2 linked regions of the Geobacter metallireducens GS-15 genome follow. The protein of the gene in region 2 interacts with the protein of the main gene of each other region in a pairwise test. Links are inferred from orthologs where the notes say so. Each region holds a gene or a part of one and is shown on either strand. Other genes may lie near its edges.

Region 1 (7,523 bases), 160 kb from region 2 along the record:
TTTGCCACTTTCATGGGGGATACTACAGACCCAACTGCTTGAAGAAGTCATTCCCCTTGTCATCCACCAGGATGAAGGCCGGGAAGTTCTCGACCTCGATCTTCCAGACCGCTTCCATCCCCAGTTCGGGGAAGTCGATGCACTCGACCTTCTTGATGTTCTCCTCGGCCAGGACCGCGGCAGGGCCGCCGATGGAGCCCAGGTAGAAGCCGCCGTGCTTCTTGCAGGCATCGGTCACCTGCTGGCTCCGGTTCCCCTTGGCGATCATGATCATGGAGCCGCCGTTCGCCTGGAGAAGATCCACGTAGGAGTCCATGCGGCCGGCAGTGGTGGGGCCGAAGGAGCCGGAAGGCTTGCCAGCCGGGGTCTTGGCCGGTCCGGCGTAGTAGATCGGATGATTCTTGAGATAGTCGGGGAGCGGTTTGCCGCTGTCGAGAATCTCTTTGAACTTGGCGTGGGCGATGTCGCGCCCCACCACGATGGTGCCATTCAGCAGCAGCGGCGTGGAAACCGGGTGCTTGCTCAGTTCGGCCAGGATCTCCTTCATGGGGCGGTTCAGGTCGATCTTGACCCCGTGCTCATGCTTGCCGCGGTACTGCTCGGGAATGAGTCGGCTCGGATTGCGGTCCAGTTCCTCGACGAAGAGGCCGTTTTGGGTGATCTTGGCCTTGATGTTGCGGTCGGCGGAACAGGAGACCGCCATCCCCACGGGGCAGGAGGCGCCGTGGCGGGGAAGCCGGATGACCCGTACGTCATGGGCGAAGTACTTGCCGCCGAACTGGGCGCCGATGCCGAGCTTGTAGGCCTCTTGGAGAAGCTTCTCCTCCAGTTCCACGTCGCGGAAGGCCCGGCCGTGCTCGTTCCCCGTGGTGGGGAGGGCGTCAAGGTACTTGGCGGAGGCGAGCTTGACCGCCTTCATGCAGGCGTCGGCCGAGGTACCGCCGACCACGACGGCGATGTGGTACGGCGGGCAGGCGGCGGTTCCCAGGTACTTCATCTTGCCCACCAGGAACTTGAGCAGGCTGTCCGGGGTAAGGAGTGCCTTGGTCTCCTGGTAGAGCATGGTCTTGTTGGCGGAGCCCCCCCCTTTGGCCATGAAGAGGAACTTGTAGTAATCGCCGTCCACAGCCTGGATGTCGATCTGGGCCGGCAGGTTGGTGCCGGTGTTGACTTCCTTGTACATGTCCAGGGCCACGGTCTGGGAGTAGCGGAGATTTTCCTCGGTGTAGGTCTTGTAGACCCCCTTGGAGAGAAACTCCTCGTCCTTTCCGCCGGTCCAAACCTGCTGCCCTTTCTTGGCCACGACGGTGGCGGTGCCGGTGTCCTGGCAGAGGGGGAGCTCGAAGTTGGCGGCGATCTCGGCGTTCCGCAGGAATGCCAGGGCAACCCCCTTGTCGTTCTGGGAGGCTTCCGGATCCCGGAGGATCTTGGCCACCGACTCGTTGTGCTCGGGGCGGAGCAGGAAGGAGACGTCCCTCATGGCCGTGTTGGCCAGGACGGTGAGTGCCTCGGGATCGACCTTGAGGACCTCTTTCCCTTCGAAAGTTGCGACGCTGACATACTTCTCCGAGTCGGGAATCTTGTAGTACGACGTCTCATCTTTCTCGAGGGGGAAGGGTTCCTGGTAAACGAACGGCTTGGTGGACATACATGCTCTCCTTTCGCGTGGGTTTATGAGGAGTTTTCTGTATACAGTATGCAGGTCGCAATCTTATGTAATATTTTTCATTTTGTCGAGAGGGAAGTTGAACATAACCGGGAGATTGCAGTTGCGAACAGCCGATCTTCTGGTACATGTTGTAAGAACGTCATAACGCGGTAACATGACGATGATAATCGGAACAACAGAGGCCTCAGCAGAAAAGCTCATTCGGGAGGAAAGCACCATGAAGATGCAGGAGATCAAGGAAATTGCCAAGCAGCGGGGGGTCAAGGCCGGCACCCTGAAAAAGGCCGAGCTGATCAAGGCCATCCAGCGCATGGAAGGGAATTCCGACTGCTATGCCGAGGGAAAGGCCGCAAACTGTGGTCAGGACCAGTGCCTGTGGCGGGAGGACTGTGACTGAAACCCGGTGCTGCGCGGAGGAATGAAGGGCGGGGCGGGCTGTTTGGTCGCCCCGCCTTTGCTTTTGTGCCGATGGGGAGGCGGGTCAAAATCGTTGACCGGGTAGGCGGCGCGAGTTATAGTACCCCCTTCCCCCACTTGCTTCCGGCATTCGTTTTAAACATTCCCAAGGCAGGCCATGTCCGCAGTAGACCTGAGAAAAGTTCCTCCCCAGAGCATTGAGGCCGAGATGTCGATCCTCGGCGGGATTCTCCTCGAAAACGAGGCGATCAACCGCGCCCTGGAGATCATCGAGGCCGACGACCTCTACCGGGAGACCCACCGGAAGATTTTTCGGGCCATGGTGGACCTCTCCACCCGCAACGAACCCTGCGACCTCATTACACTCACCGACGTGCTCAAACGCTTCGGGGAGCTGGAGGAAGTGGGAGGGGCCGCGTACCTGGCCACCCTGGTCGATTACGTCCCCACTGCCGCCAACATCGCCTACTACTGCCGGATGGTGAAGGAGAAGTCCATCACCCGCCGTCTCATCACCGCGGCCACCGACATCGTCACCAAGGGGTACGACGTGGAGACCGGGGTGGAGGAGCTTCTCGACACGGCCCAGAAGAACATCTTCGAAATTGCCGACAACAAGCTTCGCCCCGCGTTCACGCTGGTCGGCACCATCCTCAAGGATACCTTCAAGCACATAGAGACCCTCTACGAGAAGAAGGAGCATGTCACCGGCGTCCCCACCGGTTTCTACGACCTGGACGAGATGACTGCAGGCTTCCAGCGGGGGGACCTCATCATCATCGCCGGTCGCCCCTCCATGGGGAAGACCGCCTTTGCCCTCAACATCGCTCAGCATGCCGCGGCCCACGCCAGCACGCCGGCGCCGGCGGCCATCTTCTCCCTGGAGATGAGCAAGGAGCAGCTGGTGATGCGGCTTCTCTGCTCCGAGTCCCGAGTCGACGCGAGCCGCCTGCGGACCGGCCATCTGGTGGATACCGACTGGCACAAGCTGACCAGCGGGGCCGACAAGCTGGCCAAGGCGAAGATGTTCATCGATGATACTCCGGCCATCCCGGTGCTGGAGATGCGGGCCAAGTGCCGGCGTCTCAAGGCGGAGCACGGTCTGGGGCTCATCGTGGTCGACTATCTGCAGCTCATGCGGGGGTCGAGCACCGAGTCGCGCCAGCAGGAGATCTCGGAGATATCCCGCTCCCTCAAGGCCCTGGCCAAGGAACTGGACGTGCCGGTGGTGGCCCTGTCGCAGCTGAACCGCTCCCTGGAGAGCCGCACCGACAAGCGCCCCATCATGAGCGACCTGCGGGAATCGGGCGCCATCGAGCAGGACGCCGACGTGATCATGTTCGTCTACCGGGACGCCGTCTACTGCGACGACTGCAAGAAGCGGGACGGCTCCTGCACCAAGGAGCACGACAAGGACGCCGAGATCATCATCGGCAAGCAGCGTAACGGCCCCATCGGAACGGTAAAGCTCCTGTTCAACGGCCAGTACACCAAGTTCGAAAACCTGGAGAAACGTCATGACTACTAGCATCCATCCTTCAGCACAGATAAGCCCCTCCGCCACCATCGCCGACGGCGTTGAGATCGGCGCCAACGTCATCGTGGGGGACCATTCCTCCATCGGCGCCGGCACGAAGGTGATGGCCAACGCCGTCATCGGCCCCTGGACGAAGATCGGCGAGAACAACACGATCCATTACGGAGCCATCGTTGGCCATGACCCCCAGGACTTCGGCTACAAAGGGGAGGAGAGCTGGACCATCATCGGCAACGGCAACATCATCCGCGAGGGTGCCACCATCCACCGGGGGAACCGGCCCGGGACGAACACGGTGGTCGGCGACAACAACTTCTTCATGGTCAACTCCCACGTGGGGCACAACTGCGTGCTGGGGAACAATATCATCCTGGTGAACGGGGTGCTCCTGGCCGGCCACGTGGTGGTGGAGGACCGGGCCATCGTCTCCGGCAACTGCGTGGTGCATCAGTTCTGCCGGATCGGAAAATTTGCCATGATGCGGGGGCTTTCCCGCACCTCCCGCGACGTGCCCCCCTTCTGCATCATGGACGACACCCACACGGTTAAGGCTCTGAACCTCGTGGGACTGCGCCGCAACGGCTTTGACCAGGCCCGCATCCGCGCCATCAAGAATGCCTTCAAACTCCTCTTCCTTTCGGGGCTCAATATGCAAAACGCCCTGGCCGAGGCGGAGCGCACTCTCACCATTACCGACGATGTCCGCTACCTTCTGGACTTCATCAAGAGCGCCAAGCGGGGGGTCTGCTTCGGACACGGCGTGATCGTGGACGTGGAAGAGAAAGACTAAAAAGAGGAGTTTCCCCAATGACCCAATACAATCCTTTGAAACAGATTCCTGCGACCGCCGGTTATGGTAAGGGCGACGTCTTCGTCCTATTCGGCGAACTCTTCGGCCGGGGGTACGCCAACGGCATCGTCGACGAGGCAAAAAAAGCCGGCATGACCATCATCGGTGCCACCGTGGGGCGCCGCGACAACAACGGACCGCTCCGTCCCCTCACTCCCGAGGAGCTTGCCGAGGCCGAGGCGAACCTTGGTGGGAAGATCATCAACGTGCCGCTGGAAGCCGGGTTCGACCTGGAGCCGGCCGCCGACGGCCTCACCCCCGCTGACCGCCTCAAGGGGGTAAAGCCCGACACGGTGGTGGAGACGCGGCTCGACATGGCCGCCATCGAGGAGTCGCGGCAGAAGGGGCTCGCCCGCTTCCGGGAGAATCTTGCTCTCTTCGCCAAAGATCTGGACGGACTCATCCCGGCCGGGGCCAACGTTCTCATTGCGCACACCATGGCTGGTGGCATCCCCCGGGCCAGGACCCTCATGCCAATCCTGAACCGGGTCTTCAAGGGGCAGGGAGACCGCTACCTGGCGTCAGGACCCTTCTGGAAATCCGATGTGGGGCAGCTCTGCTCCCTCTCCTTCGACGAGGTGACCGCCGACACCTTCGGCGCCCTCATCGCCGCCACCGCTGGGCTCCGGAGTCGGGTGGAGGGGGCCGGTTCCCGCATTTCCTATTCGGCCTTCGGCTACCACGGCTGCGCGGTGCTCATCGGCGGAGAATACCGGTGGCAGTCCTACACCCCCTACCTCCAGGGATGGGCCAAGATTCGCCTGGAGGAGGTCGCCACGAAGGCCTGGCAGGAGGGGGTGAAGGCCACGGTTTACAATTCCCCCGAGATCCAGACCAACTCCAGCGCCCTCTTTCTGGGGGTGGAAATATCCCTCTACCCGCTGCTGGCGGCCCTGCGGAAGGAAGGGGACGGACCCGCGGCCACGGCCATATGGGATGCCTGCCAGGGGCTCCTGAAGGAAGGGGAGACCCTTGACGCTCTCCTAGCCAAGGCCGATGCCTACCTCTCGTCGCCGGTCCTGAACCCCTTCGGGACCTATGAGCAGTGGCCCCACCACAATACCGCGGAGCAGGCGAGCCTCATGCTCACCGTCTCCGACGAGCTTATGACCATGAGCGCCGACCCCAAGAACGTGGTCTGCGCTGAACTCTCGAAATCGGTCTTCCAGGCGGTGGGACGCCTCATGTTCGATCATTCCTGGAGCCCCCAGGCGCCGGTAGTCTGGCTGAACCACGATACCATCGCCCGCCGGCTTATTAACTGACCGGCACCCGGATAGAAAACGCAAAAAAAGAGCCGTCCCCTCGGGGCGGCTCTTTCTTATGTGGCCATCTGTCAAATGATTTCAAAGATCGAAGGTGATGCAACCTTCTCAGGGGGCATTTTCCGTTATGGAAGATGCCTTTTCCTTATGTGGCCATCTGTCAAGATATTTTCAAAGAGCGTTCTTTCCAACCTTCTCTCCGGGCATTCTTTTTTATGAGAATGCCTTTTCTTATTCGCGCCTTAGGTGCGCCGAGTACCGATCCGGTACCTAGAGAAGGTTTCGCCATTTTTATTCCGCCACCACAGTGGCAAAAGAGCCGTCGCGACACCAATTAAGAAATGACTATTCGATACGGCCGCTGCTCAACGTATAGACGCCATAGAATGATTGCAAGTCGGCGGGCTACGACAGCTATTGCTTTTTGAGCGATACCCGTCTTGCCGAGCAGGCGGCGATACAAGTTTTCGGCGTATGAATCTCTGCTCCTCCACATCCAAGCCGCCTCAATCAATAGGCTGCGCAATCTGGTTTGTCCGGCCGGAACCAGTCTGCCTGATGATGACTTGTTGCCGCTTTGCCGAACTACCGGAGCCAAGCCGAGATAACTGGCGACCTCTTCCGGTCTTTTGAATCGTTCTGGGCGAAACAGCTCCATAGCGAAAGTTGTGGCAACTACCGGTCCGACGCCGGGGATCGACTGCAGGCATGTCATGGTGTTGGCTAGTTCCTCTGTTTTTGTCAGCGACTTTAACTGGTGTTCGATCCTGCGCAGCTCTTCCTGGTTAAACGTCAGCTCGCGCAGGTAGCTTTGCAGAGTCATGTGTGCAGCTGAGTCTATCGGCAGAGCAAGCAGCACTGCATCAACACCAATTTGCCAGTGTTCCAGCTCTTTAGGTTCATCGACGCCCAGGAACAGCAGAAGCCCCTTGATCCGCTGTTTGCAGCGTCTGACGTCATCGACAAGCATATGGCGGCGGCGCAGCAGGGTTCGGCGTGCTTCTTCCTGTTGTGTTGGGATGGCGATAGATTTGAGCATCCCCTTGGCGGCATAGTTGGCCAGCTTCAGGCAGTCAAGCCGGTCACATTTGGCGCCAGGAGTTACGGAGCGGGGGATTTTACTTGGAGCCGCAACAATAACCGGGAACCCGGCAGCAAAGAGCATTCTGGCGAGGGAGAACCCGGTTGGGCCGGATTCATAGGCTACAGCACCAACCCGGATGTTCAACCCGGTAAGTAGTTCGATTATGGCTTGAGGTGATGCCGGACTGACCAAGCTCAATGCTCGACCGTCGCAACGGTGCAAGGCAATGTGATAACTGCGTTTATGCACGTCGATGCCGACGTGGAAAGTCTCATCTTCAAACCCAACAACAAACTGCTGCAGACCTGCTAAACTGATCTTTGCCATGTTGGCCTCCTTCTCACTGATGGTATGAAGCGGTCACTTCAAGACTACCAGTAGATGGCCAGCATGGTATTTTTTGTGACAGCTGTGGACCGTTCGCCTATCGTACCAGCTTCGACAGCTTCTTGAACTCCTCGGTCCCTGCCACCCGCAGGAGCTGGAACAGGGCCGCCTCGGTGGAGGTGATGGCCGCGCCGGCCGCTGCTGCGGCGTTGACCCCCACCTTCCAGTTCCCTTTTTTGCGACTCATGACCGCATCCTTCACCAGGTGGACGTGATATCCCCGCTCCCGGAGCTCCAGGATCGTCTGGAGGACGCAGACGTGGGTCTCCATGCCGGTGACGATCACCTGCTTCCGCCCCAGCTCCGCCAACCGG
Region 2 (7,497 bases):
CATCTTCGAAAACACCATGCGGCGGCTCGCCTCCATCTCCGGGGTTGCCGGCGGCATCGACGCGGCAAAGACCGCCGACGAAGTCCTGGGGCTGTTGAGCGAGACCCTCGGCATCCTCTTCGATATCGGCCGGATCGCCATGCTCTCCCCCGAAGGAAGCAGCACATTCTCCATGAAGGGGCTCTGGGGGATGGAGCCCGACCTGGGAACCATGCCGGCGGCACGGGCGTTGTCGATCTTTCCCCGCAACCGGAAAGAGAACGTCGTCACCCTCGACGATGAGTGCCGGACCCTCTTCCCTGAAATCGCCGCCAATCAGGGGTTGTGCATCCGCTTCGCCTCCAACGGTGATTTTCTCGGCATCATGGTTCTCTTCGATGCGGCCATCACCCGCCGGGACAAGCTCCTCGTGCAACTGGTCGCCGACCGGGCCTCGGCGAAACTCCTGCGCCTGCGGGAGGAGGAAAAGCACTCCGCCGACAATGCCCAGGCAACCAAGCTCATGACCATGTTCACCGCCCTCTCCCGGGCCACCTCCAAGGAAGAGCTCAACGAGCAAATCCTCGCCATGGCGGCCGACCTGGCGGATGCCTCCAGCGGCTCCCTCATGTTCATCGACGAAAACGGCGAAAACCTCAAAATCGAGGCGGCCCTCGGCATGAACATGCAGCTGGCCCAGAGCATGGTGGTCCAGGTGGGGAGCGGCATTGCCGGCAAGGTGGCGGCCAGCGGCAACCCCCTCCTTGTGAACGACATCGAGAAGGACAAGCGGATCGGCATCCCCAACCGTCCCCGTTTCAAGACAAAGTCATTCGTCAGCATCCCCATCAAGCTCAGGGAGAGCGTCGCCGGCGTTCTGAACCTGTCGGACAAGAAGAATCAGGGGATTTTCACCGAGAATGACCTGAATCTGCTCATCACCTTCGCCGACCATGCCTCCATCATGATCGAGCGGGCCCTGTCCATCGAGCGGGCAGACTTCCTGGAACAGCTGTCAATCACTGACCCGCTGACTGGCCTCTACAACCGCCGCTTTCTCAAGCGTCGCATGGAAGAGGAACTGGCCCGGAGCATCCGGCAGAACCTCTCCCTCACCGTGATGCTCATCGACCTGGACAACTTCAAGATCTACAACGACCTCTGCGGCCACCTGGCCGGCGACCGGGCACTGAAGAAAATGGCACGGATCCTCTCCGACACCGCCCGGCAGATGGACGTGGTAACCCGCTACGGCGGGGAGGAGTTCTGCATCATCCTTCCCGGCACCTCCAAGAAGGAATCGCTCTTTGTGGCCGAGCGGATTCGGCGCGAGATCGAAGGGGAGGAGTTTTCACACGAGGAGAACCTCCCCCAGGGGCGCCTCACTGCCAGCATCGGCGTCTCCTCCTTCCCGGAGGACGGCAACGTCGAGGCAGTACTCGTCAAGGCCGCCGACGTGGCCCTCTACCGCGCCAAATCGGAGGGACGCAACCGGGTGGTTATCTCCGGCCCACCGCCGGCCGAGGAGGAACACGGCACCCGCCTCAAGACCGTCACTAATCTGCCATGAAAAAGGCCGCCCGATGACTCGGACGGCCTTTTTATCTACCCTCAACCTGCGCTATTTCCCCTCACCCGACCTTCGGCCACCCTCTCCCCAAGGGAGAGGGGCAGGGAGCCTACTCCACCACGGAAGCCTTGGTGATGAATACCGGCTCCACCGGCACATCGGAGTGGCCGGCCTTATTGCCGGTCTTCACCTGGGCAATGGCATCCACCGCATCCATCCCCTCCACAACCTGGCCGAACACGGCATAGCCGAACATATCAGGGGTTTTCCCCTTGTGATCGAGGAAGGCGTTATCCACCAGGTTGATGAAAAACTGGCAGGTGGCGCTGTCCACCACGGCGGTCCGGGCCATGGCCAGGGTTCCCCTGTTGTTCTTGAGACCGTTGGCGGCCTCGTTCTTGATGGCAAATTTGTATTTTTTCTGCTGCATATTCTCGTCGAGTCCGCCCCCCTGGACCATGAAATTCTTGATGACCCGGTGGAAGATGAGGCCGTCATAGAACCCTTCCTTCACGTAGGAGATGAAGTTGCGGACGGTGATGGGGGCCTTGTCCTTGAACAGTTCGACGGTGATGTTCCCCTGGGATGTCTCGATGACGACGCGGGGATTGGTTTCTTCGCCCATGGTGTGCTCCTTTCTCGATGAAAAATCGCTCTCTTGTACCACAAAAGCCGTGGCAGGAGAACCGTTTTCTGAATCACCCTGCCCACTTGCAACTTCCTTTGATGGGGATATGCTTGTGACGTTTCCGTCGTCAATAAATCCCACCAGGAGGTTCCCATGAACCGCATAACGGCACTACTCGCTGCAATCCTCGCCACCTCACTCTTTGCGGGCCCAGCCTGCGCCGCCCCCGAAAAAGCCGACGACATGACCAAGGCCACGGAGCTCATGGTCCAGCACCACAAGGGGATGGTCCGCACCGCTCCCGAGATGGCCAAGGTGGGGGAGCCGGCTCCGCCATTTACCCTCGATGCGGTGGTGGACAAGGAATTCAAGAAGGTGAGCCTGGGCGACTACCGGGGCAAGTGGGTGGTCCTCTTCTTCTACCCCGCCGACTTCACCTTTGTCTGCCCCACGGAGATCACCGGCTTCAACAAGGCCATGGATCGGTTCACGGAACTCAATGCCCAGCTTCTCGGCGCCTCCGTGGACAGCAAGTACTCTCACCTGGCCTGGATCAAGCGGGGGGACCTGGGCGACCTGAAGTACCCTCTCCTGGCCGACAACAAGAAAGAGGCGACGGCCCGCTATGGCATCCTCGACGAAAAGGAGGGGGTGGCACTGCGGGGGCTCTTCATCATCGACCCCAACGGTGTCCTCCAGTACCAGGTGGTGAACAACCTCTCGGTGGGACGGAGCGTGGATGAGACCCTCCGGGTGCTGGAAGCGCTCCAGACCGGCGAGCTCTGCCCCCTGGGGTGGAAACCGGGGGAGAAGACGATCAAATAAGCCTTATAAGCCTTCAATAACACGGAGAACCGGAGAACACGGAGTAGAATCAGTCAATTGCCATTCAAAACCATCTGATTGGCATCACCTGCTGAGACCCCAACCAAATCCATTAACGTTATTGATTTTCTCCGTGCTCTCCGTTTCTCCGTGTTATTCAAACTAACTTTTTCAGGAAAGTTTCTCCCGCATCCGGGCGAAGAAATCCTGGGCCATGGCCTCCTGCTCCTCCTCGGTGGCGGCCTTCTTCACCTCACCTTCATGAACTTGCACGAGCCGCTCCGGAATCTCCTCCAGGAAGCGGCTCGGCTGCCGCTCCAGGAGCTTGCCGTACTTCTTCCGGTGGAGGCAGCGGGTTATGGTGAGGTGCCGGCGGGCCCGGGTGATCCCCACGTAGCAGAGGCGCCGCTCCTCGTCGATGCTCATCCCCTCCTCCACGGACTTCTTGTGGGGGAGGATCTCCTCCTCGAACCCCACTAAAAAAACGAAGGGGAACTCCAGCCCCTTGCTGGAGTGGAGCGACATGAGCGTCACGGCATCCTTGCCATGCTCCTTCTTGTCCTTGCCGCTGAAGCGATCCTCGTCCATGAGGGAGACCTTCTCCAGGAACCCCGAGAGGGTCGCCCCCGGAATCCTCTCCTCGTACCCCGCCATGGAGTTGATGATCTGCTCCACGTTCTCCACCTTGCGCCGGGCCGTGGCCGGCTCCTCGATGGTACGGTAGAGCTCCTCCTCAAGGCCGATCCGGTCGTAGAACCCCTTCACCCGCGCCGCCAGATCTCCCGGACGGCGGAACTCCCCGGCCGCGCCCGTGATGAGCCGGTGGAAGGTCAGGACCTTCTCCCGGGTCGCGCCAGGGATGCCTTCGATCTCCTCCACCCTCCCCATAGCCTCCAAGAGCGGGCATTCGTGCTCCAGGGACCACTGGTTGATCTTCACCACGGTCCCGTCGCCGATCCCCCGGCGGGGGAAATTCACCACCCGCAACAGGGCCTGCTCGTCCAGGGGGTTGTCGATCACCTTCAGGTACGAGAGGGCGTCCTTAACCTCCTTGCGCTCGTAGAACTGCATCCCCCCCACGAGCACGTAGGGGATGTCCTCGAAGCGGAGCTGCTCCTCGAAGGCCCGGCTCTGGGAGTTGGTCCGGTAGAGGATGGCGAAGTCGCCGAAGGAGAGGTTATGCTGGTAGCGCTCCATCTGGAGCCGCTCCACCACCAGGGTCGCCTCCTCCTCGTCGTCCTGGGCGATGACCATGTCGATGGGGCGTCCCTCCCCCACATCGGTCCAGAGACGCTTCTCCTTCCGTTTCGCGTTGTTCTTGATGACCTGGTTCGCCGCCTCCAAGATCGTGCCGGTGGAGCGGTAGTTCTGCTCCAGCTTCACCACCCGGCACCCCGGGTAGTCCCGCTCGAAGTCGAGGATGTTCCCCACGTCGGCCCCGCGCCAGCCGTAGATGGACTGATCATCGTCCCCCACCACGCAGAGGTTGCGGTACTTCCGCGCCAGGAGCGAAATGAAGAGATACTGGGAGGCGTTGGTGTCCTGGTACTCGTCCACCATGATATAGCGGAAGCGCTCCTGCCAGTGGTCCAGCACCTCAGGGTAGTCCTGGAGGAGCCGCACCGTCAGCATGATGATGTCGTCGAAGTCGATGGCGTTGCAGGCGTGGAGGAGCGCCTGGTAGCGAGGGTAGACGTCGCAGGCCAGGAGCTCGTCGGGATCGTCGTAGCGGGGGACGGCCCGGTCCGGCGGGATGAGTCCGTTTTTCCAGCCGGAGATCCGCCAGAGGAGCGTCTCGGCGTCGAACTTCTTCCCGTCGGCGTTCACCTCCCGCATGGCCTGGCGGATGAGGCCGATCTGGTCCGAGGTGGTGTAGATGCTGAAATTCTTCTTGTAACCGAGCCGTTCGATGTCCCGGCGCAGGATTCGGACCCCCAGTGAGTGGAAGGTGGAGATGACCATCCCCTTGGCCTTGCCACGCCCAACCAGCTCGCGGACCCGCTCCTTCATCTCGCCTGCCGCCTTGTTGGTGAAGGTGACCGCCAGGATGTCCTCGGCCTTCACCTTCTTGTCGAGAAGGAGGTGGCCGATCCGGTACGTGATGACCCGGGTCTTGCCGGAGCCGGCGCCGGCCAGGACCAGGAGCGGCCCCTCGGTGTGCTCCGCAGCGGCCCGCTGGGGTGGATTGAGGGTGGAGAGGTCAAGCATAAAAATAATCCTCGAAACGGTTGAATCGGTGCTCCAGACGCACGACAGCCGGGCTGGTCGGCCCGGCTGTCATCATTGATAGCAGAGGTGTCGGGAGAAATGCAAGGGAGCGATTACCGTGCCAAGGGAAACCGGTTGGAACCATGTCTCCAATGAATTACTTCCGGCGCCTCAGCCACACCACTCCCCCAAGGCCGGCGCCCAGGAGAAGGAACGTGGATGGTTCAGGGATCGGGTCTGCCTCCATCGACAGGCCGCGAGAGGTCAGCATGCCGTTGGGAACAACGCTGAAATCGAACATTAAGGCCATCGAAAACGGATCGACATTGCTAACGCCATAGGGACCGCCGTTGAAACCGAACGAATCATGATCACTGGTTGCTGTATCGCTGAAGCTCGCAACCAGATCTCCCGAAAGCAGCGAGGCCCAGCCCTGGTCAAAGCTATCAAAATCTGCAAAAAGCACCGGCGCAGGATTCGGATTTCCCAGGGTATCAAATGGAACGAACGGAGCAGCATACTGCCCGTTGTTGGGATCATTATAATACCCCAGAGCAATAGTCGAGCCTGCCGCATTGGTCCACGTGCCGCTGCCGGTGACGAAAGTGGCATTGGTCGGCGGCTTGAAATCCGTATCACTGACCACGACGAAAGCGCGACTCGTGGTCCCCCTGGTATTGGTCACGGACGATGACGCGCTGGTGAGGATATTCGGCTCCAAGTGGGCGGTATGATATGAACCTTGGACAACAAAACCTGGGATGGGCTCAAAATTGTTCCCGAGGAGGATTGCATGAGGATTCGGATCAAGGTCACCTGCACCATTGTCCACAATTACCCGACTGTAGAAATTGGTGGGATCGGCGGTGTCATACACGGTCACTCCCACCTGGAGTGTCGACGCCTGTGTCGGATTTGACTGAACGAGGACCAGCACTACCATGCCGGCGGCAATTGCCAAGGCTTTACTGGTGAAACTTTTCATCTTCCCATTCATTGTCACTCTCCTTTCACAAACTGATTTGTACTTCCGATGGGTGTTGTAACGGTCCTCCTTTCCTGTGATTTTGACCCATCCTCACGGGAATGGGTAAGCATCTCAGATATCGACCGCGTTACGGCAGGTTCATAGTGCCAGCACAGGGTGGTAACAAAGTAAAACAACACAACCAACACAACGGCAACCAAACGGAATTATTGCACTTTTTTCAAAATTAAAGTTGCATAATCCAAGCCATGACGTAACATGGCGATTCTTCGCACGTTGAACATTAAAATTGAGCCAACATTAAAATATCATTACACTTTTTGTAAAATGTCCAGGGCACATCTGTAAGAACCCTCGACACACAGGCATAACTTAATGAAATCACAAGAAATAACGAGCCACGTTAGCTAATTTCAACTAATTGGGAGATGGGCGCTACATTGGCACATTGGCTTTGTCGTGGGGGGAAGGTCCGGTGAAGGGCTCAGGCATTGGAATCTCGAAACGGCAAATCGGTGCTCAAAACGCACAACAGCCGGGCTGGTCGGCCCGGCTGTCACCATTGATAGCAGAGGTATCAGGCGAAATACGAGAAGGCGATTACCGTGCCAAGGGGAAAGGCACCATCAATCTACAACGATTGGGCCCCGAAGGTATTGCACGCCCCGAAGTTGCCGGTGTCGAGGCCGGTTTTGAACCAGCGGACCCGCTGCTCGGAGCTGCCGTGGGTGAAGCTTTCGGGGACGACGTACCCCTGGGCCTGCTGCTGGAGGCGGTCGTCGCCGATGCTGGTGGCCGCCTGGAGCGCCTCCTCCACGTCGCCGCTTTCGAGAACCTGCCGGCTCCGGTCGGCGTGGTGGGCCCAGATGCCGGCCAGGCAGTCGGCCTGGAGCTCCAGTCGCACCGAGAGCTGGTTCGCCTGGGTCTTACCGCTCCGCTGCTGGAGGTCGTGGGCCTTCTCCGAAATGCCGAGGAGCGACTGGACGTGGTGCCCCACTTCGTGGGCGATGACGTACGCCTGGGCAAAGTCCCCCGGCGCCTTGAAGCGCTCCTTCAGGTCCCGGTAGAAGCTGAGGTCGATGTAGACCTTCTGGTCCAGGGGGCAGTAAAAGGGGCCCATGGCGGCCTGGGCATAGCCGCAGGCCGACTCCACGGCGCCGGTGAAGAGGACCAGCTTCGGCTCCTGGTAGGTCTTGCCGTTCTTCCGGAAGAGCTCGTGCCAGGTATCCTCGGTGTCGGCCAGAACCACCGACACAAACTGGGCAAGTTCGTCACTGGCGGGAGGCTTGCCGGCCTGTC

What was found.
Region 1: the proteins of GMET_RS13655 (region 2) and dnaB interact in binary tests that used the Escherichia coli proteins (3 or more experiments, as listed by UniProt). The link is inferred for Geobacter metallireducens GS-15 from one-to-one orthologs.

The regions. Positions count from the first base shown.
Region 1 is NC_007517.1:2,911,773-2,919,295, reverse strand. What follows is about bases 1,476-4,428. They hold dnaB (replicative DNA helicase), read left to right. Parts: upstream 1,476-2,243; coding sequence 2,244-3,614; downstream 3,615-4,428. Other genes in these bases: lpxA (acyl-ACP--UDP-N-acetylglucosamine O-acyltransferase), read left to right, coding at 3,604-4,413; GMET_RS12900 (SAP domain-containing protein), read left to right, coding at 1,824-2,066; GMET_RS12905 (fumarate hydratase), read right to left, coding at 1,476-1,648. Also shown: more of GMET_RS12905, read right to left, coding at 23-1,475; GMET_RS12885 (enoyl ACP reductase FabMG family protein), read left to right, coding at 4,431-5,738; GMET_RS12880 (IS110 family transposase), read right to left, coding at 6,073-7,149; GMET_RS12875 (hydrolase), read right to left, coding at 7,247-7,523. UniProt on the Escherichia coli protein: The main replicative DNA helicase, it participates in initiation and elongation during chromosome replication. Travels ahead of the DNA replisome, separating dsDNA into templates for DNA synthesis.
Region 2 is NC_007517.1:3,074,077-3,081,573, forward strand. What follows is about bases 2,693-5,619. They hold GMET_RS13655 (ATP-dependent helicase), read right to left. Parts: upstream 5,211-5,619; coding sequence 3,174-5,210; downstream 2,693-3,173. Other genes in these bases: GMET_RS13650 (peroxiredoxin), read left to right, coding at 2,693-3,002; GMET_RS13660 (PEP-CTERM sorting domain-containing protein), read right to left, coding at 5,368-5,619. Outside these bases: GMET_RS13640 (diguanylate cyclase), read left to right, coding at 1-1,549; GMET_RS13645 (peptidylprolyl isomerase), read right to left, coding at 1,659-2,174; more of GMET_RS13650, read left to right, coding at 2,484-2,692; more of GMET_RS13660, read right to left, coding at 5,620-6,207; GMET_RS13665 (KPN_02809 family neutral zinc metallopeptidase), read right to left, coding at 6,830-7,497. UniProt on the Escherichia coli protein: Rep helicase is a single-stranded (ss)DNA-dependent ATPase involved in DNA replication; it can initiate unwinding at a nick in the DNA. It binds to ssDNA and acts in a progressive fashion along the DNA in the 3' to 5' direction.